DNA from 4 places in the Shewanella sp. 4t3-1-2LB genome. Region 1 is predicted to be linked to each of the others. Evidence: predicted binding sites of a transcription regulator. Region 1 holds the regulator's gene; each other region holds the start of a gene.
The links. The regulator MetJ, encoded in region 1, represses methionine synthesis genes. The targets are predictions, from matches to a motif close to TAGACGTCTAGACGTCTA.

Region 1 (6,050 bases):
TGGTAGCCGACTTTGTGGCGGCCTATCCTGGCGCTCGTGTGGCAGATGAAGATGGTACTTATGGCAGTGCTGTGAAATTCAAGACCCCAAGCGGCAAGATTGAGCTTTACTCCGCCGAAGTTGAAGCGATGGCGCCTGGGCGCGGCCTTATTGCCTATCACGATGTTAAATTGAAGCAACCTGATGAGTTGTACTTCATTCAAGGCAAGGTAGCAGTGCATACCAATGGGGCCACTCACAATGTTCCGATGCTCGCTAACCTGATGTCAGATAACGCGGTGTGGATCCACCCACAAACTGCCGCGAAATATGGCATCAACAGTGGTGACAGCATCCGTCTGACGTCTAGCGTTGGCAGCGAAATCGGCCATGCGCTGGTCACTAAGGGCATTCGCCCAGACACCGTATTTGCATACATGGGCTTTGGTTCAAAAAACAAGGAACTGACCCGTGCCAGTGGCAAAGGGCTGCATTGTGGCAATCTGTTGCCGCATGCGACAGCACCTGTATGCGGTATGTGTGTACACACTACTGGCGTGAAACTGGAAAAGGCATAACGGGAGGCCGACAATGAGCAAAAGATATGTCATGGTGCATGATGAAAACAAATGCATCGGCTGTCAGGCGTGCAATGTTGCCTGCCGCAGTGAAAACCAAGTGCCCGAAGGTGTGACCCGTCTGCAGGTTCGCGTGGAAGGCCCATTTGGTGAAGTGCCATTATTGCACTTCAAATATAACCGAGTGTCTTGTCAACAATGTGAAGATGCGCCTTGCGTTAAGGTGTGTCCCACCGGAGCGGCGTATGTCACTGCCGACGGTATCGTGTCGATTAAACAAGATAAGTGCGTTGGCTGTCAGTATTGTATCGCTGCCTGTCCTTACAAAGTGCGCTTTATCAACCCAGTCAGTCACACCGCTGAAAAATGTAATTTCTGTGCCGATACTCGGCTAGCACGTGGCGAACAACCTGCCTGTGTCACTGTGTGCCCCACCAATGCCTTGGTGTTTGGCGATGCCAATGACGCCAATAGCGAAGTGAGCAAACTGCTGAACAGCGCGCCAACCTATCGCGAAAAAGTCCATCTTGGTACGCAACCAAGGGTTTATCGTATTCCTGCCCGCAAAGGAGGGATTGAAGCATGAACAATATCTGGGGTGATATGTCACAGTACAATCCTGTGACCTGGCATTGGGTGATTGCCGTATACCTGTTTCTGGCCGGGCTTTCTGCAGGCAGTTTACTGATCGCCATCGCGATGCGTTGGGTAAAAGGCGACCGTGAGGAGAGTCCCGTCCTTAAGGCCGCTGCACTCATTGCACCCGTGGCTATCTGTCTGGGAATGTTATGTCTGGTCGTTGACCTGACTCGGCCGTTCCATTTCTGGTTGATCCTCGTTAACTATAACTTCACGTCAGTGATGTCTATCGGGGTGTTGGCGTTATTGGTCTTTATTCCGTTGACCTTCCTGTATGCACTGGTGGTATTCCGGGGGCAACTGGCAACTATCGGTTTGGGCTTCCTGCAAGGACTGGCCGATGTGCTGAATGGTCTCAGAAAACCAATAGAAACGTTGTTGTTTGCGCTAGCGGTGATCGTGGGTGCTTACACCGGTTTCCTGATCTCGGCGATGAACATCTATCCGATGCTCAATACCGCGATTCTGCCAGCGCTGTTCTTGGTGTCAGGGATTTCTGCTGGTGCAGCCGCCAACGCAGTTGTAGCACTACTGCTGTTCAGAACTCCGGCGCATGATCATGAACTTGGCCGTATGCACGGTATTGAGCTGCCAGTCGTTGGCATCGAGATGCTGTTCCTGTTCATGCTGTTTTGTGGCCTGTACTTCAAGGGTGGCGCTGCTGCTGCCGCACTGGCATCACTGACAACTGGCACTTGGGCTGCGGTGTTCTGGACATTGGTGGTGGCAGTTGGTTTTGGTGTACCGCTGTTATCGCTGCTGTTACCGGCGCAGCAACGTCATGGCAAAGGTGTCATGCTGCTAGGCGCGTTGTGTAGCCTGACCGGGGTGCTGGCACTAAGACACTTCATCCTGTATGCGGGACAAAGTTATCTTGGGTAAATCATTTATGTGATGGAAATCAAAGCCCTCGCTTCAGCGGGGGCTTTTTTGTGCCGCTTTTTCTGGAGAGTCATTGGGTAACAACTATCTTTAATTGAACAAACAGCGGCTGGGGAGAAGCGGGATGAAACTGAAGATGCTGGCGTTGCTATGCGCCACTACATTAAGTTGTGGGCCACTATGGGCCGGGCAAGATGTGTATGAAGCCAGAACCGATGCCATGGGCGGTGCGGGTGTGGCGGCAGGTGACAGAATGGTGGCGGGTTTTATCAATCCGGCATTATTGAGCCTAACGGAGCGCCAGAGCGAAGACGTGAGCCTGCTGTTGCCAACCTTAGGTGCTGATGGTGCCGATAAAGACAAAATGGTCGATAAATTTGATGATGTGCAGGACAACTATGATGCTCTGGAACTGGCGATAGATAACCGCGATGTTGAGGGAATGCTGCATTATCGCGATCAGCTATTGGGGAATCTACAGTCATTAGTCGGCAATAGCGCTTACGCCAGTGCTGGCTTGGGATTTGCCGTGGTGTTGCCCTCTAGTAAGCGAATGTCAGTTGCCGTTATCGCTAAGACTTATCTGGATGGTTTCGCGCTAGCCGATATCCGTGCATCCGATCTGTTGTTATTGAGTACGCTGGATCCGCTAAATCCGCCAGCCCTGGATGATTTGTCATCTCAAGGGCGCGTGATTGCCGGGGCGGTTTCTGATGTCGGTGTGGCGCTGAGCAGTGGCTTCACTGTGGCGAATATGCCGCTCACCGTCGGGATTACGCCGAAATTGCAGCGGCTGGATACGTTCAATTATGCGGTGTCAGCCAACAATTTTGATGTTAATGATTTTGACAGTGACGATTATCGTAACGATGACACAGGTTTTAACCTGGATGTTGGGGTCGCACTGCAACCCATGCCGGGGCTGACCGTGGGGCTCAGTGGCCGCAACTTGGTGAAGCAAGACATGCAGACCATGGTTTCCGAAGGCCAGCAATTAACCTACCAAATCAAACCCATGGTAACTGCTGGTATCGCTTATGAATGGCGGACAGTGATGTTAACCAGCGATATCGACTTGACGGAAAACAACAAGTTTGCCGAGCTGGAAGGGCCGAAATATTGGCGTGTCGGTGGTGAAGTGAAAGCCACTGACTGGCTAGCGTTGCGACTTGGTTATCGCCAGGATCTCAACGATGTCACCACCGATATCTATTCAGTGGGAACGGGTATCGCTATTGGCAAGTTCTTTAGATTAGATTTGACTGGGATGTTTGGCAGCGATAACGCTATCGGCGGCGCGTTACAGACCTCGTATCACTTCTAGGTGAAACAACAAGGGCGTTGTCAGGATAGCAACGCCCACAAGGATTTGAGTGCTAGCAATAATGCGCTGGCGCCACACAGCGCTAATGTCAGCAAGCGGGTGCGGCGTTTATCTACTCGGGGTAACAAGATGCCTGAGGCGAGAAATCCCAGCACTACCGCCGGTAATAACAGCACAGATAACAACAAATCGCGCCAACTGACCATACCGGACAGCGCCAAAATCAGCAGACTGATACAGGTGCTCACCATAAAAAATGCCGACAACGCCGCACGGAATTTACCGGCTTCGCGCCCCGTGAGCAGCAATGCCATCGGCGGGCCACCGATACCTGCTACCGTCCCGAATATGCCCGAAAAGGCACCTGCAATAAACAGGTTGCGACGGGTGACGGCGACGCTGAATTTCTTCAAGCTCATCACTACTGCCGCGCCAACAATGGCCGCAATAATCAAGCCCAGCACCGCGCGCGGCGCCAATAGCAACGTAACCCCCAACAAGCTGCCGGGAATCCGTCCGGCCAATGCGTATTGCAATCCGCCCAGTTCCAGATTGCCGCGCTCGCGCAGCAGTGTTAGCAACGCAATGGAAAAGCTCAGAATAATCACCGGTACTGGCACCAGTTCCGGGTCAACAATATAAAGTAGCGGGGTAGAAACGACCGCTAGACCGAAGCCTAACAGACTTTGCGTCACGGCACCGATAACAATAATCAGCGATGCCAGCAATAAGGTAACAGGATCGATCAACGACCACATAACAGCGAAGTAACGCCGGGAAACTCCCGGCTGTCAGTAAAATGAGAAAGGCTTGGGAAACGGCACATTTACTCCATTTCTTCCCATTCGATGCCCATATCTTCCATCATCTGCTTGGCTTCCGCCGGGATACTGTCGGGCTGATCTTTGGACAAGTCTTCATCGTTGGGTAACGGCTGGCCGGTGTAGGCATGCAGAAATGCTTCACACAGCAGCTCACTGTTAGTGGCATGACGCAGGTTGTTGACCTGGCGACGAGTGCGTTCATCCGTCAGCACTTTCAGTACTTTCAGCGGAATAGACACAGTGATTTTTTTTACTTGTTCGTTTTTCTTCCCGTGCTCAGCGTAGGGGCTGATGTATTCGCCATTCCATTCAGTCATGTTGCACCTGCTATGTCACTAATTCGCTGCCGATTTTAAACCCTTACACCCTACAGTCAAATCTCGGGTCGTAATACTGTATCACAAAAATGGAATTCTATACATTTGGACGTCTAAACGTCTTTATGCCTATTGACGCCAAGGGGGGAGTTGGTAGAATTTAGCCATCCAGACATCTTTATGGTGTTTCTTGTAAAGCATTTGAGGAGCCAAAAATGACAGCACGGAAAATGGCGACGATTGCCGTCCGTCAGGGGATTGAGTCCGATAGCCAGCATGGTGCTGTGGTTCCGCCCATCTATCTTTCAACCAACTACGCTTTTGATGGTCACACAACGCCAAGGCAGTTTGATTACAGCCGTTCCGGTAATCCCACTCGCAGTATTCTTGGTAATGCGATTGGTGAACTGGAACAGGGTTGTCCGGCAGTGATCACCACCAGTGGTATGGCGGCGGTGACGCTGGTGGTCAGCCTGCTTAGCCCCGAGGATCTGCTGGTGGTGCCACACGACTGCTATGGTGGATGTTATCGACTGTTTACCAATCTGGCGAAAAAGGGTCAATTTCAACTGGCAATAGTGGATCAAACCGATACCGCAGCGCTGCAACAGGCCATTGCCCGTAAGCCGAAGATGGTATGGATTGAAACGCCCTCGAATCCTTTGTTGCGAGTCATTGATATTGCCGCCATCGCCGCTGCTTGCCAAGCCGTTGGGGCGCTACTGGTGGCAGATAACACCTTTTTGTCGCCCGCGTTGCAGCAACCTTTGCTGCTCGGTGCCGATATCGTGGTGCACTCCACCACTAAATACCTCAACGGTCATAGTGACGTGGTCGGTGGCGCGGTGATCGCTAAAGAGCCTGCATTGGCGGAACAACTGCATTGGTGGTCGAACACGCTGGGATTGACCGGCGGCGCGTTTGACAGCTATCTGACATTGCGCGGTTTAAGAACATTGGCATTACGCATTGAGCAGCATCAGAGTAATGCCGCTAAAATCGTCGAGTTGTTGCAACACAGTGCCCAGGTACAGCAGGTATATTATCCCGGATTAGCAACACATCCCGGTCACGAAATCGCTGCCAGACAGCAGCAGGGCTTCGGTGCTATGGTCAGTTTTGAGCTGACGGGCGGTGAAGCGCAGGTAACGGCATTTCTCGGTGCGTTACGTTATTTTTCGGTCGCAGAAAGTCTCGGTGGTGTAGAAAGTTTGGTGGCAGTCCCTGCTACAATGACTCACCGCGCGATGGAGCCGGCCGCCCGTGCTGAAGCGGGCATTAAAGATACCCTGATTCGTTTGTCCGTTGGTATCGAAGATCCACAAGATCTGTTGGACGATATCGCTGCCGGTTTGGCAGCCGTTGCCGCCTGTTGAGTTGGGGAGCATTAATTGATGGCACGTAGTCACTTACATAAATTTGGTGGTAGTAGTCTTGCCGATCCTGACTGTTACCGGCGTGTGGCCCACATCCTGCTGACCCACGGGCGGCCTGATGATCTGATAGT
Region 2 (6,050 bases), on a different contig from region 1:
TGATCACAATGCCAATCATACCGGCTCACTACTGGGACGACTGCAATACAGTACCGATGAACGGCAGTTTTTCGTTGAAGGCAGTTATTACGACAACAAACGTGAAAATCCCGGCGCATTGACTGAAGAGCAACTGCACAGTAACCCACGGCAGGCATCCATCTATCAGCCTGATGATTACCTTCATGAAATGACTGATGCCTGGCGCGCTCAGTTACAACAGAAGCTGGATACACATTGGCAGATGGTAGCTGACCTCAACTACAGTGACTCGCAGGTAAGTAGTGTCAACTACGGCAGTCGCGGCCAGAATAGCCGTTCATTGCTGGAATTCAACCCCAAATTCCTGGCGAATTACGCCACTAATGTGGGCAATCTGAAATGGGTGTTAGGCGCCGATCTGCATCGTGGCGAAGCCGATTATGATCTCACAAGCACCAACCGCAGCAACACGCAGACCATGACCAGTGCATACGCCCAAGCCACAGTACCGTTAACGCCAACATTGGAATATGTAGTGGGTGGCCGCTATGCCAAGGTGAAGGATGAACTGCATGACGCAGCCGTGTATGCCGATGGCACTGTGCTGGATGAACATGCTCATGCGCTGGAGTTGGGGGTCAACTATCGTCCCACCACCAGCCAGCGTTTTTATCTGCGGGCCGATCAAAATTTCCGCTTTGCTAAAGTCGATGAACAGGCTTATACCTCGCCAGGGGTTAAGGGCCTGAAACCACAAACCGGTGACTCGATAGAAGCCGGATGGGACTGGCAGGCGAGTACCCAGCAGCTGGGCGTGAAACTGTATCGGCTTAAGCTGGAAGATGAAATTGTCTATGACATGAGCGCTGCAAAACCTGTGGGTGGGCTGTTCGATGGTGCCAATGTTAATGCCGATAAATCCCGCCGCTATGGTGCCGATGTATCATGGGCCTGGCAACCGTTCAGTCTGTGGCAGTTAGGGGCCGAATACCACTATGTGGATGCCGAGTTCACCGCTGGGGCTAATGATGGTAAACAGCTGTCCTGGGTTGCCAAACATGCTGGCCGTGCTTACACCAGCATTGATATGACCAGTCACTGGCAGTTGTACCTAGAGGCGCAATACCTTGGTAAACGTTATATGGAAGGTGATGATGCCAACGAAGGGGCTCAGATTGACAGCTACTGGCTGGGTAATCTGGCGCTAAACTATCGCCGTAACGCCTGGCTAGCCAGCCTGCGTATCGACAATCTGTTTGACAAGGATTACGTCAGCTCCGGCTATTACAGCAGTTGGGGCAACGGTTACTATGTCGGTGACGGCTGCAACGTAAAAGCCAGCATCAGTTACCGCTTCTGAACCGACTCACGGTAACCCATAAAAAACCGGGCTTAATTGCCCGGTTTTTATTGGTAAATCACATAAAAATATGTTTTTTTATATGGAAAGATTGTTATTGACGCAAGCAGTCTTAGCCGTTTTGTACCACAATTCTTGAGATTTCAATACAATCCTGCAAGGCAAGTTTAAACGTCTAGCTAGCCTTAGTCCTTTGTAGAAACATTTCTTAGCAATTCTAAAATCCCTATAAGCAAACCTCATTCAACTTTCTGGAAGTAATGCAAACTCATATTTCCCTTTTGGAATATATTTTGCCCCACATGCTCTACAGCTAAAGATTTCAAGATTTCTTACTGTGAACTCAGAAACAACAATATCACTATTACAACGTTGACACTTAACATCGTAAGTGTTGCAATTCAATGTAATGTTTTTATTTGAATTATCTACTTTTACTGTGAATGTCGCCCTACATTCGCGATTACTGCATCTGTGGGTTTCTCCATCGCGCGCTTTCTGTAAGGAGAAAGCGATGTCTTGCTTACACACTGGGCATTGTTTAATGTCTATATTATTAAAACTGACCAAAAAGTTATTTCTGACATACTCTTCCAACTGCTCTGCAATATCTCGTACTTCCTCTTTTGTGTTTTTAGATTTAGCATTTGCAGCATTTTTAGGTTCAACTAGGTGTAGGAAGTTGCCTAGTTTATGGTAGGTTTTATCTAACCAACGCACAGACGGTAGTTTTTGTTCACCCAATAACATCCAATTTGATTTTGGTAGTTCCAGAGAATTCGGAAGATTGACTTCAACTGTGCAATCTGAGGCTGTCAAATTATCAAACTCAACCAACATTTTTAGTGCTTTATTGGGTCGCCAAGTTTCAACAATCGTGTTTGGTAAGCTATCAATGCCATGAAGAAGTTTTTGATAAACAATCGCTTCTATACAAAACCTAAGCTCAAGGCAAGCATAGACATGTTTTGCTGGATTATCAGAGTTGAGAAGCCCCTTTGCACGCTGCAAATGCTCATCTTTCTTGTATATTTGAAATACTGACATAATGATAAGTCCAAGTTGTATAGACCCCTGTGGTATTACTTAAAATTCGTAAAATTCAGAAGTACAACCAATCTTTAATTAACAGCCTAACGCCAGATATTTTATCCACTAGGCCGTCATCACCTAGTTATTTCCGGTTGCTTTTTAACATTCTACAGTTTACTTATTTCTCCCGATATTGTGAATATTGTCCCCTATCTACCAACATCTCATAATCTCTCATTCTCTGCAGCCAAATGGGTGAAAACCTATGGCAAGTGTTGATAGCTAAATGGGCTTGCTTGCCGGTTTTTTTATGCGCATGATGGAGCCATGCTGGCAATCATTGCAATGGAGATGCTTATGCTACCGCGTGTTGCCTTATCTCTTTTCTTGCTGTTGGGTTTGAGCGCCTGCTCAGAACCATCATTACCCTATCTTGGACCCACGGGGCGCATTTTGGCGTTTGGTGACAGCCTTACTGCCGGGAAAGGTGCAGCTAAAGATGAGGATTATCCGACACAGTTGGCTAAACTGTGTGGGTGCGAAGTGGTTAATGCCGGGGTTTCCGGCGAACAAACTGCCGAAGGTCGTAAAAGGTTGCCAGCGCTATTAGATGAAATGCAGCCGGATCTGCTGATTTTGCTCGAAGGTGGTAACGACATTTTACATGGTGTGCCACCACAGCAGATCCAAGATAACCTACAGCAGATGTTATTGGATGCGCAGAGCATGGCGGTACCGGTGTTGCTGATCTCTGTGCCACAGAAAAACGTTTTTCTGCAACCCGCGTCATTTTATAAAACGCTTGCAAAACAAAATGATAGTTTATTTATGAACGATGTGCTGAGTGGATTACTGTCTTCTCCAGCGTTGAAATCTGATGCCGTCCATTTGAATGCTGCAGGCTATCAACAGTTGGCGGCGGCGATCTACCGCAAGCTTCAACATGCCGGAGCTTTCTGATCGGCAATGACATGTCTAAAATCGTTGAAATGGGCTTGACCCTTGGGTGGCATTTGTGGGTAAATCTTTTGTAAAAAAATGGACCTCTCGTCCTGATAACAACAGGTTAAATTCTCTATGACAGATCTTGAGCAGCAAGTTTTCGCAGAGGTCAGGGCAATTATCGCCAATGAGGAGCAGGTGCTGGGTCGGCGTGCTACTTTGGTGCCGCTGAAGAAAGCGATTATTGCTGACGGTGATATTCGCAATGTCATTGATATCGTTTCTACCGATCCCGCCTTAGCTGCCCATCTGCTGTGGCGCAGTAATTGTGCTATGGCGCCATCGCTGCATCCTAACCGCAGTCTAAAAGATGCTTTGGTACGACTGGGACAGGTCAATATCTACCGTTATGCCTTTACCTTTTACCTCAAGGAAAAGCTGGATGAGCTGCCGCAGCCCTATCGTAAGTTGGTGCAGGGGTACTGGCGGCTGACGGAGGCTATTGCAACCGAAGCGGTAGATAGCTTGCATCAGATGCAGGGGGTGAGCATTGATGCTGATGAAGTGCAGACGCTGGCGTTATTCAGTGTGTTCGGGCAGGTTATCGCACTAACCGCTTTTGCTTACCTCAATGCCGAGCAGGATCAGTGTTTCCCGCTGAGCATTATCAAGAGTCTTATTGATACCCAGCAGAAATCGCTAACGCTGGGCGCCTTTGAGGCGCTAGGTCTGGATGATGAGCTACAGCACGAGTTTATGATTGCGCATAACTTACGCCAGACTCGTGATGCTAACTCTGCCGGTCTGGTGTTACGACGCATCTTGGCTCAACGTGGTTTGCTGCTGAATTCGCTCTAAAATGTTCGGCGCGTTGTTAGTGACTGTCTAGCGGGCTAACTGCTTCATCCGCCACCAATGTCAGCCAATGCTGGATCAGTTTGCTGTTGCTGGCATTGCGCCGATAAGCGCCGAACAGTGGTCGTCGCAACCCCTCTTTGCCAAGTCGCAGCGCTTTCAGGCTGAGTCCATGTGCCTCGCGCATTGACCAGTTTGGCAAAGCTGCTACCCCGTCATTGCACGCCAGCCGTTGTAACAGCACATTGGTTAAATCACTGGTTTTCTGTGGCCCTGGGGCGATGCCCGCAGGTTCGAGGAAATAGCGGAACAGATCCAGCCGCTCTAATGGCACCGGATAGCTGATAATCGGTTGTTTGAGTAATTGCTGTGGTAGTACATAGTCAAATTTTGCCAGTGGATGTGCGTTGCTGACCACTAACTTAACCTCAAATTCGAACAGATGCTGATAGGCGAGCGTGTGGCTGGCGACCGGATCCGATGTCAGCACTAAATCCAGTTCGCCTTGTTCCAACGCCTCAAGCGAATCAAACAGAAAACGGCTAGATAGATCCAGTCGTGCTTCTGGATATTTATGTTTGAAGGCCTCCATCGCTGGCATTAGCCAACGGAAACAGGAGTGACATTCAATCCCCACCCGTAATGGTCCGTGAGTACTATTGCTGCCTTGTTTCAGCAGATTTTCAGTTTCTTGCACTTTGGGCAGGATCTCCTCCGCTAGCAACAGCAGGCGCGTGCCTTCTTCGGTAAACGCCAGTGGTTTGCTTTTGCGAATAAACACCGAAGAGTTAATACGGGTTTCCAGTTCTTTAATCTGGTGAGACAGTGCCGACTGTGTCACAAAGCGTTTTTTGGCCGCTGCGGCCAGACTGCCACATTCTCTCAACGCTAATAGTGTCCACAAGTGCCTGAGTTCTATCATGCTCATCCCGTATGAATCTCGCTCATGTTGGTGTTGAAGCCAATTCGTTTGCCTAGCCAGAGACTATCACAATAAACTTCCAGACGTCTAGACGCCTAAATTGATTTGCTGTTTTTAGCGTCATCTGTCTATCGCAAGGAGTGAAGTTTGAGCATGACATTACATAATCTGGGGTTCCCCCGTATCGGCCGCCGCCGCGAATTGAAGTTTGCTCTGGAGCAGTATTGGCGTGGCGAACTGACACAACCACAGTTACTGACCGTAGCGGCTGAACTTAGGCGTACGCACTGGCAATGGCAGGCCGAAGCCGGGATTGACCTACTGCCAGTGGGCGACTTTGCTTATTACGATCAGGTGCTGACCTTAAGTGCAACCTTGGGGGTGATCCCGCCGCGTCATCGTCAGGGCGAGATTGATCTGGATACTTTATTTCGGGTAGCGCGAGGCCGTGCGCCCAGCGGTCAGCCAGCCGCTGCCGCCGAAATGACTAAATATTTCAACAGTAATTACCACTATTTGGTACCAGAGCTGACCGCAACGCAGCAGTTTAGTATTCGTTGGCCACAACTGTTTGAGGAAGTTCAGGAAGCTCAGGCGCTGGGGTATCAGGTAAAACCAGTTTTGCTGGGTCCGGTAACCTTTTTGCATCTGGCTAAAACCGTGGGTGAACCGTTTGATAAGCTGCAATTGTTGCCGTCATTACTGCAAAGCTATCAGCAGTTGTTGGCACAGTTTGCCGAATTAGGCGTTGAGTGGGTGCAGTTGGATGAACCAGCGCTGGCTCTGGAGTTAGCGCCAGACTGGCAACAGGCCTATGAAACCGCTTATGTAACGCTGCAAACCGTTCCGGTGAAACTGTTACTGGCAAGCTATTATGGCAGTGTGGCACACCATCAATCGCTGATTTCGGCGTTGCCAGTGGCGGGATTACATTTGGATTTGGTGACAGCACCGGAG
Region 3 (6,050 bases), on a different contig from region 1:
CCGCACGGGTACGACGCAAATCATCGTGATAGGCATCGATCACCTGCTGATCATTCATTGAGGCGTGAATCGTGGTAATCGCGCCGCTGCGAATACCAAAATGACGATCCAGTTCGGAAATCACCGGGATCACACAGTTGGTGGTGCATGAAGCGTTAGACACCACGGTATGTTCAGGGGTCAACAGTTCATCGTTAACGCCATACACAATGGTAGCATCGACATCCGCCGACGCCGGGTGGCTTATCAATACCTTGCGCGCACCCGCCAGCAGATGCGTGGCACAGGCGGCGCGGTCATGCAGTGCCCCTGTGCATTCCAACACCAGATCTACATCCAGTTGCTGCCAAGGTAACTTACTGGCATCTGCTTGGTGCAGCAGGGTGATAGCGTCATTACCCACCTGCATCAGCTCCTGTTCCAGACTGGCACGGAGCGAGAAGCGGCCGTGCGTGGTGTCATAGTTTGTCAGATGTACCATGGCTTCAGGTTTTGCCAACTCGTTAATCGCGACAATTTGCAACTGCTGGCGCTTGCCGGATTCATACAATGCCCGTAATACGGAGCGGCCAATGCGGCCATAACCATTGATAGCAACTCTGATCATCGGTAATTCATATCCCTCTATTTCAGGGCGATAAAACAACGGCCTATCATAAGACAGGCCGTTATGAATGGCGAGCAAAGCAAAGCCCTGTCAGGCCTTTCGTTCAGTTACGGTTCATGCCAGCAATGACTTCGCCGTTGCCACTACGTTATCGACGGTAAAGCCGAACTCTGCAAACAGCTCACCCGCTGGCGCTGACTCACCAAAAGTTGTCATACCAACAATCTTGCCGTTAAGACCGACGTACTTGTACCAATAATCGGCAATGCCCGCTTCCACCGCCACACGTTTGCTGACCGCGGCGGGTAATACCGCTTCTTTATAAGCGGCATCCTGCTTGTCGAACACGTCAGTGGCTGGCATAGAAACTACCCGCACCTTATGACCAGCAGCGGTCAATTCAGCTTGGGCTTTTACTGCCAGTTCCACTTCAGAACCCGTGGCGATAAAGATCAGTTCAGGTGTACCGTCACAATCCACCAGCACGTAACCGCCTTTTGCCACATCGGCCAACTGCACCGCAGTACGTGGCATCTGTGTTAGATTCTGGCGGGAGAAAATTAACGAGGTTGGCCCATCCTGGCGTTCAATGGCATATTTCCAGGCGATAGCGGATTCCACCTGATCGCATGGGCGCCAAGTACTCATATTAGGCATCAAACGCAACGTAGCCGTTTGCTCCACTGGTTGATGAGTTGGGCCGTCTTCACCCAGACCAATAGAGTCGTGGGTATATACAAAAATTACCCGCTGTTTCATCAGCGCGGCCATACGCAGTGCATTACGCGCATATTCCATAAACATCAGGAAGGTCGCGCCGTAAGGCACAAAGCCACCATGCAGTGCGATACCGTTCATCATCGCCGACATACCGAACTCACGCACCCCGTAGTGCAGATAGTTACCGGATGCATCATCGCGGCTAATGGACTTGGAAGCGGAATACATGGTCAGATTAGAAGGCGCTAAGTCAGCACTGCCACCGAGAAATTCTGGCAGTAATTTACCGAAGGCTTCCAATGCATTTTGCGATGCCTTGCGTGAGGCGATATTGGCAGGATTAGCCTGCAACTGTTCGATATACGCCTGCGCGCCTGCCGCAAAATCCGCTGGCAACTGGCCGCTGACACGGCGTTTCAATTCAGCTGCCAATTCGGGATAAGCAGCGGCGTATGCAGCCAACTGAGTTTCCCAGTCCGCTTCCGCGGCACTACCTGCGGCCTTTGCGTCCCACGCGCTATAAATCTCGGCTGGAATTTCAAACGGTGCATACGGCCAGCCCAAAAATTCGCGAGAAGCTGCCACTTCAGCATCACCCAGTGGTGAGCCGTGACAATCATGGGAGCCGGATTTGTTAGGTGAGCCATAACCAATGATGGTTTTACAGCAGATCAGTGATGGTCGTGGATCGGCTTTAGCTTGCTCGATAGCCGCGTTAATCGCTTCAGCATTATGACCATCCACCGCCGGGATCACCTGCCAGCCATAAGCTTCAAAGCGTTTTGCAGTGTCGTCACTGAACCAGCCGTCTACATGACCGTCAATTGAAATACCGTTGTCATCCCAGAAAGCAATCAGCTTGCCTAAGCCCAGCGTCCCCGCCAGTGAACAAGCTTCGTGCGAGATACCTTCCATCATGCAGCCATCACCCATGAATACATAAGTGTGGTGATCCACAATCTCATGTCCTGCACGATTGAATTGTGCCGCTAATACTTTTTCAGCAATCGCCATCCCCACGGCATTGGTGATGCCCTGCCCCAACGGCCCGGTAGTAGTTTCTACCCCTGGCGCATAGCCGTATTCTGGATGACCGGGAGTACGCGAGTGCAACTGGCGAAATTGCTTCAGATCATCAATGCTCAGATCATAGCCAGACAGATGCAGCAGCGAATAAAGCAGCATAGAACCATGGCCGTTGGATAGCACGAAACGGTCGCGGTTAGCCCATTGTGGATTAAGTGGATTATGCCGCAGATGCCCGCGCCAAAGGACTTCTGCAATATCTGCCATGCCCATTGGGGCACCTGGATGGCCGGATTTAGCTTTTTGCACAGCATCCATACTTAACACACGAATAGCGTTAGCGAGTTCTTTACGGGAAGACATGCTTTCTCCTGCGTAGTGGGTCTTGAGATTTGTCGGGCGGAAATTGGCGGTTATTTTCCCGCAGAGGGGCAGTTGACGCAAATATATTTCCGGCTTTGCGACCTAGATAAGTGTTCTTAATACCAGATCACAGAGGCCATTCCCAACGTCGACACACATAACCCCATCCATGGGACTCCACCGCGTCATCCCTGACACGGAGGGTCGACTTATCGGAATAGCCACTATTCCTCGAGTGAAACGCAATTAGGAACAGCTATTTAGATCCGACGAGCAAAGTCAGCACGAATGGCCATAACTTAGTATAAAAACCTTCATGTGTTACAGACTCATCAAACCGAGGTGTAAAGCTGACAAGACAAAAAGCTAACGAGTACTTACTATCAGATGGTTAAAAGCTGCTGATATCAATAAAGAAATTACTGGACATTGGCAACAGCGATGGGGCGTACTGCACAAATATCAGCAAAAGGGGTTTTATAATACCCAAATTAAATTAAAATAGACGTCTAGATGTAGATGCTTCTATACGGATATAGTTGCAGCTAAAGGTTTTTCTATTAATCACGAGATTTTCCAGACTATGGCAAGACACCTCTTTACTTCTGAATCTGTGTCAGAAGGACATCCTGATAAAATCGCCGATCAGATTTCTGATGCGGTGCTCGACGCCATTCTCACCCAAGACCCTAAGGCCCGTGTTGCCTGTGAAACCTATGTCAAAACCGGCATGGTGATGGTAGGTGGTGAGATTACCACTTCTGCTTGGGTGGATATTGAAGAACTGACCCGTAACACCGTACGTGAAATCGGTTATACCAGTTCCGATATGGGCTTTGATGCTAACTCCTGCGCGGTACTCAGCGCCATTGGTAAGCAGTCACCCGATATCAATCAAGGGGTTGACCGTAAGGATCCCAAAGAACAGGGCGCCGGTGATCAAGGGTTGATGTTCGGATACGCCAGTAACGAAACCGACGTGCTGATGCCTGCCCCCATCACTTACGCACATGCTTTGGTGAAACGCCAGTCACAAGTACGTAAGCAGGGACTGTTGCCTTGGCTGCGTCCCGATGCGAAATCGCAAGTGACTTTTGTTTACGATAATGATCAGATCGTGGGTATTGATGCTGTGGTGCTGTCAACTCAGCATAGCGATGCAATCAGCCTGAAAGAATTGCAAGAAGGCGTGATGGAAACCATCATCAAGCCAGTATTACCTCAGCAGTGGCTGACCAAAGACACCAAATTCTTTATCAACCCAACCGGTCGTTTTGTGATTGGTGGTCCTATGGGTGACTGTGGTCTCACTGGCCGCAAAATTATCGTCGACACATACGGTGGTATGGCGCGTCACGGTGGTGGTGCATTCTCCGGTAAAGATCCATCCAAAGTAGATCGTAGCGCTGCTTACGCGGCTCGTTATGTCGCCAAGAACATTGTCGCTGCCGGGTTAGCAGATCGTTGTGAGATCCAGGTTTCTTATGCCATTGGGGTAGCAGAGCCGACTTCTATCAGTGTGGAAACCTTTGGTACTGGCAGATTACCGGAAGACAAGCTGATCGCGCTGGTGCGTCGTCACTTTGACCTGCGCCCATATGGGTTAACCGAAATGTTGGATCTGGCCCGTCCGATCTACCAGGCAACAGCAGCTTATGGTCACTTTGGTCGTAATGAATTCCCTTGGGAACAGACCAACAAGGCTGACGCGCTGCGCGACGACGCCGGGTTATAAGTCGTTGGCTCTAAAAAAACCGCCAGTTGGCGGTTTTTTTACATCTGCGTCTTAGTAACAATGATCGAAATGAGCACTTTCCATACACATAAACGCTAATTGCTGCGGAGGTAATGGCGTCACAGTTACCGTTTCTGCCGCTTTCACCTGTGATTCTTCGGTCACCAGCGTCAGTTGGCTGTGGTAATTATTGCTGCGACCACAATCAAAAATGCTGTCTAGCGCAAACACCAGAAAGCGCTGCCCTTCCTTACCCTGAACACTCGCCTCAACTACCCGGCATTTCTGCTGCTGTAATGTCAGCAATGACACCAGCCAACGGGCCATATCAAAAGAAGATAATCTCAAGGTTTTGCTGAGCCTCAGTAACGACTCCTGTGTATGTAATTTCTGAGTTTCCATCGTGTTCTTACTCACACAGTTGATGATGCTTTAAGGCTAGCAAATCCTGTGTCATCCGCATATAAGTCCGTTGCTACAACCAGAAATTTTCCAACAAGGTACATCAACAGCACCAGGAGATATTTGTATATTAACTTTAACAATCATCGCACTACGACTGATAATCCACATTTTACATAGATTCAGAGTACAAATATTCCCTTTGATAGCTACGGTTGTTGCACTGACATTGACAATAAGTGGAACATCACCTACTCAAAGTTGCAAAATAACTATAACAACTCCACACTTAATGCCTATCGCCCTCACAAAGGATAAGGCCATGCTGCCTGAATCGGTTAAACCGGGAATTAGTTTGCTGGAAAATGACAATCATGGCCTGAATCTGGTGCGTTGGATGCACCAGTGTGAGCTGATGAAACACTATTATCAGGCTGACAAAGTGTTTGTACTGCAAAAAATAGATGCGGGTTATGAAGTGATTGTCAGCGCCGCTGACAACAGCATGCAGTTGGCGCCAGGCAAAATCTTTGATGCCGATACTTCGCTATTGCAGCGCATGGCCTACAGTAGCCCCGACGGCCTGAATCTGGATCTGACACAAGGCACTGCGGATGAATATCCAGATGAGTTTCGCAGTATCCTGTGTATCCTGTCTCGCCCAGTACATTGGCCGGATGGTTCAGTCTTTGGATGTTTATGCGTGCTGAATGCTCGTGCCAACGAGAACCAGCATGTCAGCCCACTGATGTTAGAACCCTTTCAGATCCTACTGCAGCAGGATCTGGCGTTATTCTGTCAAAATCACCGCATTGAAGCGCTGTCGATGCGAGATGCCAATACCGGCATGCTCAATCATTACGGTTTTATTATGATGGCCCCACGGCAACTCAATCTCGGCCGTCGCTTTGGCGCTCACTGTGGGGTGATTTTCTTTGAGCTGGAACCAACAGGTGATATCAATGATGAAGTGTTAAAACGCAGCCATCAGGAGTTAGCCAATTTGCTGCTTTCCACCCTGAGAGCGGCGGATATTGCCGCACATTATGATGACACTAAATTTGTGTTGCTGGTATTTGTGGATCTAGAACGGGATTTGGAACATATCGTGCGACGGGTGGAGCGAATCTTCAACCAATCGCCGCTACCTATGTCACTGGATTACAGCTATCGCTTTTTCACCCCAGATTCAACAGC
Region 4 (6,050 bases), on a different contig from region 1:
TTTGCTTAACCCAAGCATCTACACGTTCTTCGGTCAATTCTGGCTGACGATCTTCGTCAATTCCCAAGCCGACAAAGTGCTTATCATCCACCAGCGCTTTAGACGCTTCAAATTCATAGCCCGCTGTTGGCCAATGACCGATGATAATGGCACCACGAGGCTCGATAATGTCACGTAAAGTGCCCATGGCATCAAGGAAATACTCCGCGTAATCCTCCTGATCGCCACAGCCGAAGATTGCGACCAATTTGTCGGTGAAGTCAATCTTTTCCAATTCTGGGAAAAAGTCGTCCCAATCACACTGAGACTCACCGTAATACCACGTCGGAATACCGAGGATCAGCAGATCATAGGCGGCGATATCATCTTTGGTACTCTTGGCGATATCTTTCACCTCAACCATCTTCTCACCCAGTTTTTTCTGGATCATTTTGGCTACAGCTTCGGTGTTACCGGTGTCGCTTCCGAAAAAAAGACCTACAGTTGCCATCGTCTTTCCTTTAATTCAACTAACTAAATTCGTTATACAATCCTGATCCACTATACTTCGAAAATGCTGCTAACACTCTGTTGTAAAATATGCTCGATCAGTTGACTGCGGCTGATGTTACTGGCCGACGCCTGTTCGTTCAAGGCATCATACAAATCTTGTGACACCTTTAACTCTATTCTTTTTAATCCTTTTTCCCTGTCCCGTTTCACCTGATTACGTTTATTCACCCGTAACTGCTGGTCTCGGGGAAGGGGATTACTTCGCGGACGGCCCCGACGCTTCTCATTGGCAAAAAGGTCGATGGTCGTTCTGTCAGATGATTCTTTTGCCATTTATTTGTTCTTTTCATCGGACATCTCGGTCCGAATTTTAACTTGCTGCTGTTGGTAGTCCAACCTGTATTCCATCGCCCGTGGTTGAAAACCAGTACAATCATCCGAAATGACCATGAAAGTCCTTAGAGGTTCCTTCACTATTAACGGAATGTGCGCTCGGGCATAAAAGAGGCGCGACTATAGCATATTGACAATGGTGCCGCTATATCACGGTCACCGCTTCATTGCCCCGAAACATGCTCATTGATGAACTCATGTACAATGCGGTTAAATACCGTTGGCTTTTGTGCATGTAGCCAGTGACCAGTGCCTGCAATAGTTTTGGATACCGCATGAGGAAATTGCTGCACAATTGCTTCTCGATAATCGGCGTTAACATAGGTTGGGTCTGCGCTGTGCAACAACAGAATCGGCCCTGAAAATGTCAGAAAACCGGGCGCTGAGGGTGAATTAAACCAACCAATAATCTGCGGATAACTGTGGATTAATCCGGGCAAATTCAGTTTCCACTCAAATCCTCCGTCATTACGCCGCAGACTTTTCAGCAAAAACTGGGCGGTGGCTTCGTCAACACCTTGATTCAAGAGATGTTGCAGTGCAACCCGGCGGTCTTGGGCGTCCAACGGCAAACTCGTCATGGCAGCAAAGACTTTGTCATGCCGATTGTTATAGGCAACCGGCGCAATATCGGCAGCAACCACAGATAGCACGCGTTCTGGCGCGATTAAGGCAGTTGCCATGGCAATCTTGCCCCCCATGGAATGGCCGACCAGATGCGCTTGTTTAATCTGCAATTGATCTAATAACGCCACCAGCATGTTTGCGACTGTGGGGTAATCCATGTATTCGAGATGTTCGCTACGCCCGTGATTAGGGCAATCCACGCGGATCACGCGGTAGTCGGATGCCAGATCATTGCCTAACGCCTTGAGGTTGTCTCCATCACCGAATAAGCCATGGATGAGGACGACAGGTATCCCATGACCACTTTCGCTAAAAAACATCATTTCTCCTATATTCGGCAATATCTGCAGTGCCGTGGCGAAATACATAGGCACCAAAGACAAAAATTTTGCGGCAAAGCTCACATCATTACAAGCGCCGCCGCTTTCTGCAGCAACAGTTGGTCGCTTTTCAGGCAGGAATGTCTAAAGTGCCAAGCCAGCAAAGTATTTCAGCGTTTTTTCAGCGATTTGCTCTTTTCCCTAGACGGGTTTGTGGCATACTTTTGCCCTGAACGATCGCGCTGGATCGTACCACTTGCTGGGCCTTTTCAGCACCAAATGACAGGAATCATGGCATGAAATATATTGAAGTGGACGAAGAACTATATCGCTTTATTGCCGGAAAGACCGAACGTATCGGCGAAAGCGCTTCGGATATTTTGCGGCGTTTATTAGGGCTGGAATCAGTTAATCTGGAGACTGAAGCCCCACCCGTCGCCGTTAGTCATCCGGGCATGGAATCTTCCTATGTTCCCAACAATCTGCCCCCTGTTTCTGATGTTGTCGATTTTGAACAACTGTATGTGCCTAGCGTACTGGAAAGCCAGAAGGGTGCAGTAGGACGTTTTCTGTTTGTGCTTGAAGCGCTTTATCAGCAAATGCCGCAACAGTTTGAAAAAGTGTTGCAGGTTCAGGGCCGGGACAGGTTGTATTTTGCAACATCGAAAGAAGCGTTGTTGTCAGCCAGTCAATCTGCTAATCCTAAGGAGATTGGTAATAGCGGTTATTGGGTTACCACCAATAATAACACGGCTAAAAAACGCGCTATTTTGCTGGAAGCGCTGGAAAAACTTGGTTGTGGTGCTATTCGCGCCAACGCCATTGCCGATGCAGCATTACCATCAGCCTAAACAGCGTAGCACAGTTAACTGACAAGGAGAGCAACCGTGGCAATCCATGAACGTGCAGGCAAACAGGCACAACAGCGTGACCTGGTCAATATTCCTAAATTGATGAGTTTTTATTATCGGTTGATCCCCGATGTTGAAAACCCGGCACAACAGGTGAGTTTTGGGACTTCTGGACATCGGGGCTCAGCCTTTAGCAGTAGTTTTAACCAGAATCATATCTGGGCGATAACACAGGCCATTGTCGATTATCGTCAACAGCAGGGTATTCATGGCACGCTGTTTTTGGGAATGGACACCCATGCGCTGTCACAGGCTGCTTACGTTTCTGCTTTGGAAGTCTTATTGGCAAACGAAGTGCAAGTGGTGGTGCAGCAAAATGAAAGTTTTACACCGACGCCTGTGGTTTCCCAAGCAATTGTCGCTGCTAACGTTGGTAAAGCAAAAGATGACAGCAACCGCTGCGATGGCATCATTATTACGCCATCCCATAATCCGCCGCAGGATGGTGGTATCAAGTACAATCCACCCCATGGTGGTCCGGCGGAGGCCGCGGTGACGAACTGGATAGAATCCCGCGCCAACCAATATCTACAACGCCGATTGGAAGGGATTAAAAAGCTTAATTATGGTACAGCAGCAGCCATCGGTTTGATTAAACAGCAGGATCTGATAACACCCTACGTCAGCGCATTGGAACAGGTCATTGACATGGCCGCCATTGCAAAGGCTGGGGTGAATATTGGTGTAGATCCGTTGGGGGGCTCCGGCATCTATTATTGGGAAAAAATTGCCGAAACTTATGGGCTTAAGATCACGCTGGTAAACGATAAAGTTGACCCAACATTCGGTTTTATGCCATTGGACAAAGACGGCAAAATTCGCATGGATTGTTCATCACCATACGCCATGGCTGGGTTGCTGAGACATCAGAACGAATATGATGTCTGTATTGGTAATGATCCTGACTATGATCGTCACGGTATTGTGTGCCCGGGCAGTGGATTAATGAACCCTAATCACTATCTAGCGGTGGCGATTGACTATCTGTTGAGCCATCGGCCGCAATGGTCAGCCGAACTAAAGATTGGCAAAACGCTGGTATCCAGCGCACTTATTGACAAAATCGTCGCCTCTCATGGCCGGGTCTTGTGTGAAGTACCGGTTGGCTTTAAATGGTTTGTCGATGGTTTGGCTGATGCCAGTTTTGCCTTCGGTGGTGAGGAAAGTGCCGGTGCAGCGTTCCTAAAACGCGATGGAACAACCTGGTGTACCGATAAAGACGGTATCATTCTGGGCTTGTTGGCGGCGGAAATTATTGCGGTTACCGGAAAATCACCTGCAGAGCGCTATGAAGAGTTAGTGGCAGAATTCGGCCGTAGTTATTATCGGCGCATTGACAGTCCAATCAATGCTAAGCAAAAAGCGCGTTTTAGCCGCTTGAATGCCGATACGCTAGGCGCTGACACCATTGCAGGTGATAAAATTGAAACCGTTCTGACCCATGCGCCGGGTAACAATGCCGCTATCGGTGGTATCAAGGTCACCACCGCAAACGGTTGGTTTGCCGCGAGACCTTCAGGCACTGAAGCGCTATTTAAAATCTATGCCGAAAGCTTTATCAGTGAACAGCATCTGGACCGGTTAATGAGTGACGCGCAACAGGTGATAAAACAAGCCTTGAAAGGCTAACACTGAGTTATCACTGCAGCCCAAAAACGCACTCAATGATTAGAGTGCGTTTTTATGTGCCGTCTCAATTAATATTCAATGTGGCAACTGGGCAAATCATTCTTACGGATATAATCCTGATGGTATTCTTCTGCTTTGTGGAAGGTTTGCGCGGGGACAATTTCGGTGACAATTTGCCGTAAGCCCCATTTACCACTGCGCATCAATGCCAGTTTTGATGCTTCTGCCTGTTGTTTCTGCTCTTTATCGTGGAAAAACACCACACTGCGGTACTGGGTTCCCATGTCAGCCCCTTGCTGGTTGAGGCTGGTAGGGTTGTGGTTTTTCCAAAATACCTGCAGCAAATCATCATAACTGACTTGCGACGCGTCATATTCAACCTGTACCACTTCCGCATGCCCGGTGGTGCCTTTTTTGACTTGCTCATAGGTTACCGCATTATCGCCACCGCCCATATAACCACTGGTGGCGTTAATCACCCCAGGCACTTGTCGGAAAAAATACTCGACGCCCCAAAAACAACCGGCGCCAAAGGTTGCAATCGCCATAATATAACCCTTATTAGATGTCTAGATGGCTAAAATTATCTTCGAAGCTGCGCGAGCTTGCAATAGCGGGGAAATAATAAGTCATAACGACTTGCCATTAACCACTGTGATAGCATGCAGTAGTAAGGCATCATTGATTTAAGGAGTAAACCGTGCTGCAGCCAATACTGCAACAGGCGAATTTTCTAGCACTGACCCTTGCCAATCCCCTGTTTATGGCGGCCGAACAAGGCGTTATTGCGGATCACACGCAAGTCGAGATCTGGGATAGCGGCGTCTTGGTTTTTACACCACTGACCGCTGAACCAACGAGCGACATCGTTTTGTCAAGTGGTATTCATGGCAATGAAACCGCCCCCATAGAACTCTGCAACCAACTAATCCGCGCCATTCTTCAGCAGCATTTACTGTTGCGACAAAGAGTGATGTTTATCTTCGGTAATCCAATGGCGATGATTAACGGTACACGTTTTGTGACGGAAAACCTCAATCGTTTGTTCAATGGTGAACATGCTAACCCGAATGTTCTGACAAATGGTGAGCGTGCGCGTGCGGCCAAATTAGAGAGTTATATGCAGCAGTTCTTTACCGCAACTGGCCGAAAACGATTTCATTACGATCTGCATACGGCTATCCGTGGTTCGCGTCATGAGCGCTTTGCTGTGTGTCCTTATCGGCCGGGAAAACCCCATTTGAAACAACAAATTGCATTTTTAAGTGCCGCCGGGATTGAAGCGTTTCTGATGCATCATGAACCTACCACCACTTTCAGTTATGCCTCGTCAGCCAATTATCAGGCAGAAGCCTTCACCGTAGAGTTGGGGAAAGTTATGCCCTTTGGCCAAAATGATTTAACCCGACTGGCAGCACTGCGCGCCATGCTGATGGCGTTGCTTGCTGAAACAGCAACTCCAACGCCAGATTTTGCCGCCGATAAGCAAGTGCTTTATCGGGTGTGTCGCTCCATTACCAAACACTTTGCCGACTTCGCTTTTACCTTTGATAAAGATCTGCCCAACTTCACGCAATTTGCCCAAGGTGAAGTACTAGCCCATGAAAATGGTCAGGCTATTGTAGCGGAACAAGAAGGTGAGGCGATTGTGTTTCCTAACGCGCAGATCCCCATTGGT

Region 2: the regulator MetJ is predicted to act here: its motif matches at 5,174-5,191, upstream of metE (5-methyltetrahydropteroyltriglutamate--homocysteine S-methyltransferase).
Region 3: the regulator MetJ is predicted to act here: its motif matches at 3,219-3,236, upstream of metK (methionine adenosyltransferase).
Region 4: the regulator MetJ is predicted to act here: its motif matches at 4,935-4,952, upstream of msrA (peptide-methionine (S)-S-oxide reductase MsrA).

Annotation. Positions count from the first base shown of each region.
Region 1 covers NZ_JAFNJD010000034.1:2,019-8,068, forward strand. The annotation lists gene phsA (thiosulfate reductase PhsA) at 1-557, shown strand, start outside; gene J3L11_RS12845 (4Fe-4S dicluster domain-containing protein) at 571-1,143, shown strand; gene nrfD (NrfD/PsrC family molybdoenzyme membrane anchor subunit) at 1,140-2,078, shown strand; gene J3L11_RS12855 (conjugal transfer protein TraF) at 2,203-3,402, shown strand; gene J3L11_RS12860 (sulfite exporter TauE/SafE family protein) at 3,423-4,160, opposite strand; gene metJ (met regulon transcriptional regulator MetJ) at 4,229-4,543, opposite strand; gene metB (cystathionine gamma-synthase) at 4,759-5,919, shown strand; gene J3L11_RS12875 (bifunctional aspartate kinase/homoserine dehydrogenase II) at 5,938-6,050, shown strand, end outside.
Region 2 covers NZ_JAFNJD010000045.1:3,990-10,039, reverse strand. The annotation lists gene J3L11_RS15160 (TonB-dependent receptor) at 1-1,342, shown strand, start outside; gene J3L11_RS15155 (hypothetical protein) at 1,586-2,389, opposite strand; gene J3L11_RS15150 (GDSL-type esterase/lipase family protein) at 2,732-3,334, shown strand; gene J3L11_RS15145 (HDOD domain-containing protein) at 3,452-4,174, shown strand; gene J3L11_RS15140 (LysR family transcriptional regulator) at 4,191-5,093, opposite strand; gene metE (5-methyltetrahydropteroyltriglutamate--homocysteine S-methyltransferase) at 5,247-6,050, shown strand, end outside.
Region 3 covers NZ_JAFNJD010000021.1:7,457-13,506, reverse strand. The annotation lists gene epd (erythrose-4-phosphate dehydrogenase) at 1-607, opposite strand, end outside; gene tkt (transketolase) at 722-2,716, opposite strand; gene metK (methionine adenosyltransferase) at 3,300-4,451, shown strand; gene J3L11_RS09255 (hypothetical protein) at 4,503-4,853, opposite strand; gene J3L11_RS09250 (GGDEF domain-containing protein) at 5,176-6,050, shown strand, end outside.
Region 4 covers NZ_JAFNJD010000001.1:311,133-317,182, forward strand. The annotation lists gene fldA (flavodoxin FldA) at 1-490, opposite strand, end outside; gene ybfE (LexA regulated protein) at 541-825, opposite strand; gene J3L11_RS01370 (alpha/beta fold hydrolase) at 1,050-1,832, opposite strand; gene seqA (replication initiation negative regulator SeqA) at 2,129-2,683, shown strand; gene pgm (phosphoglucomutase (alpha-D-glucose-1,6-bisphosphate-dependent)) at 2,720-4,372, shown strand; gene msrA (peptide-methionine (S)-S-oxide reductase MsrA) at 4,441-4,920, opposite strand; gene astE (succinylglutamate desuccinylase) at 5,073-6,050, shown strand, end outside.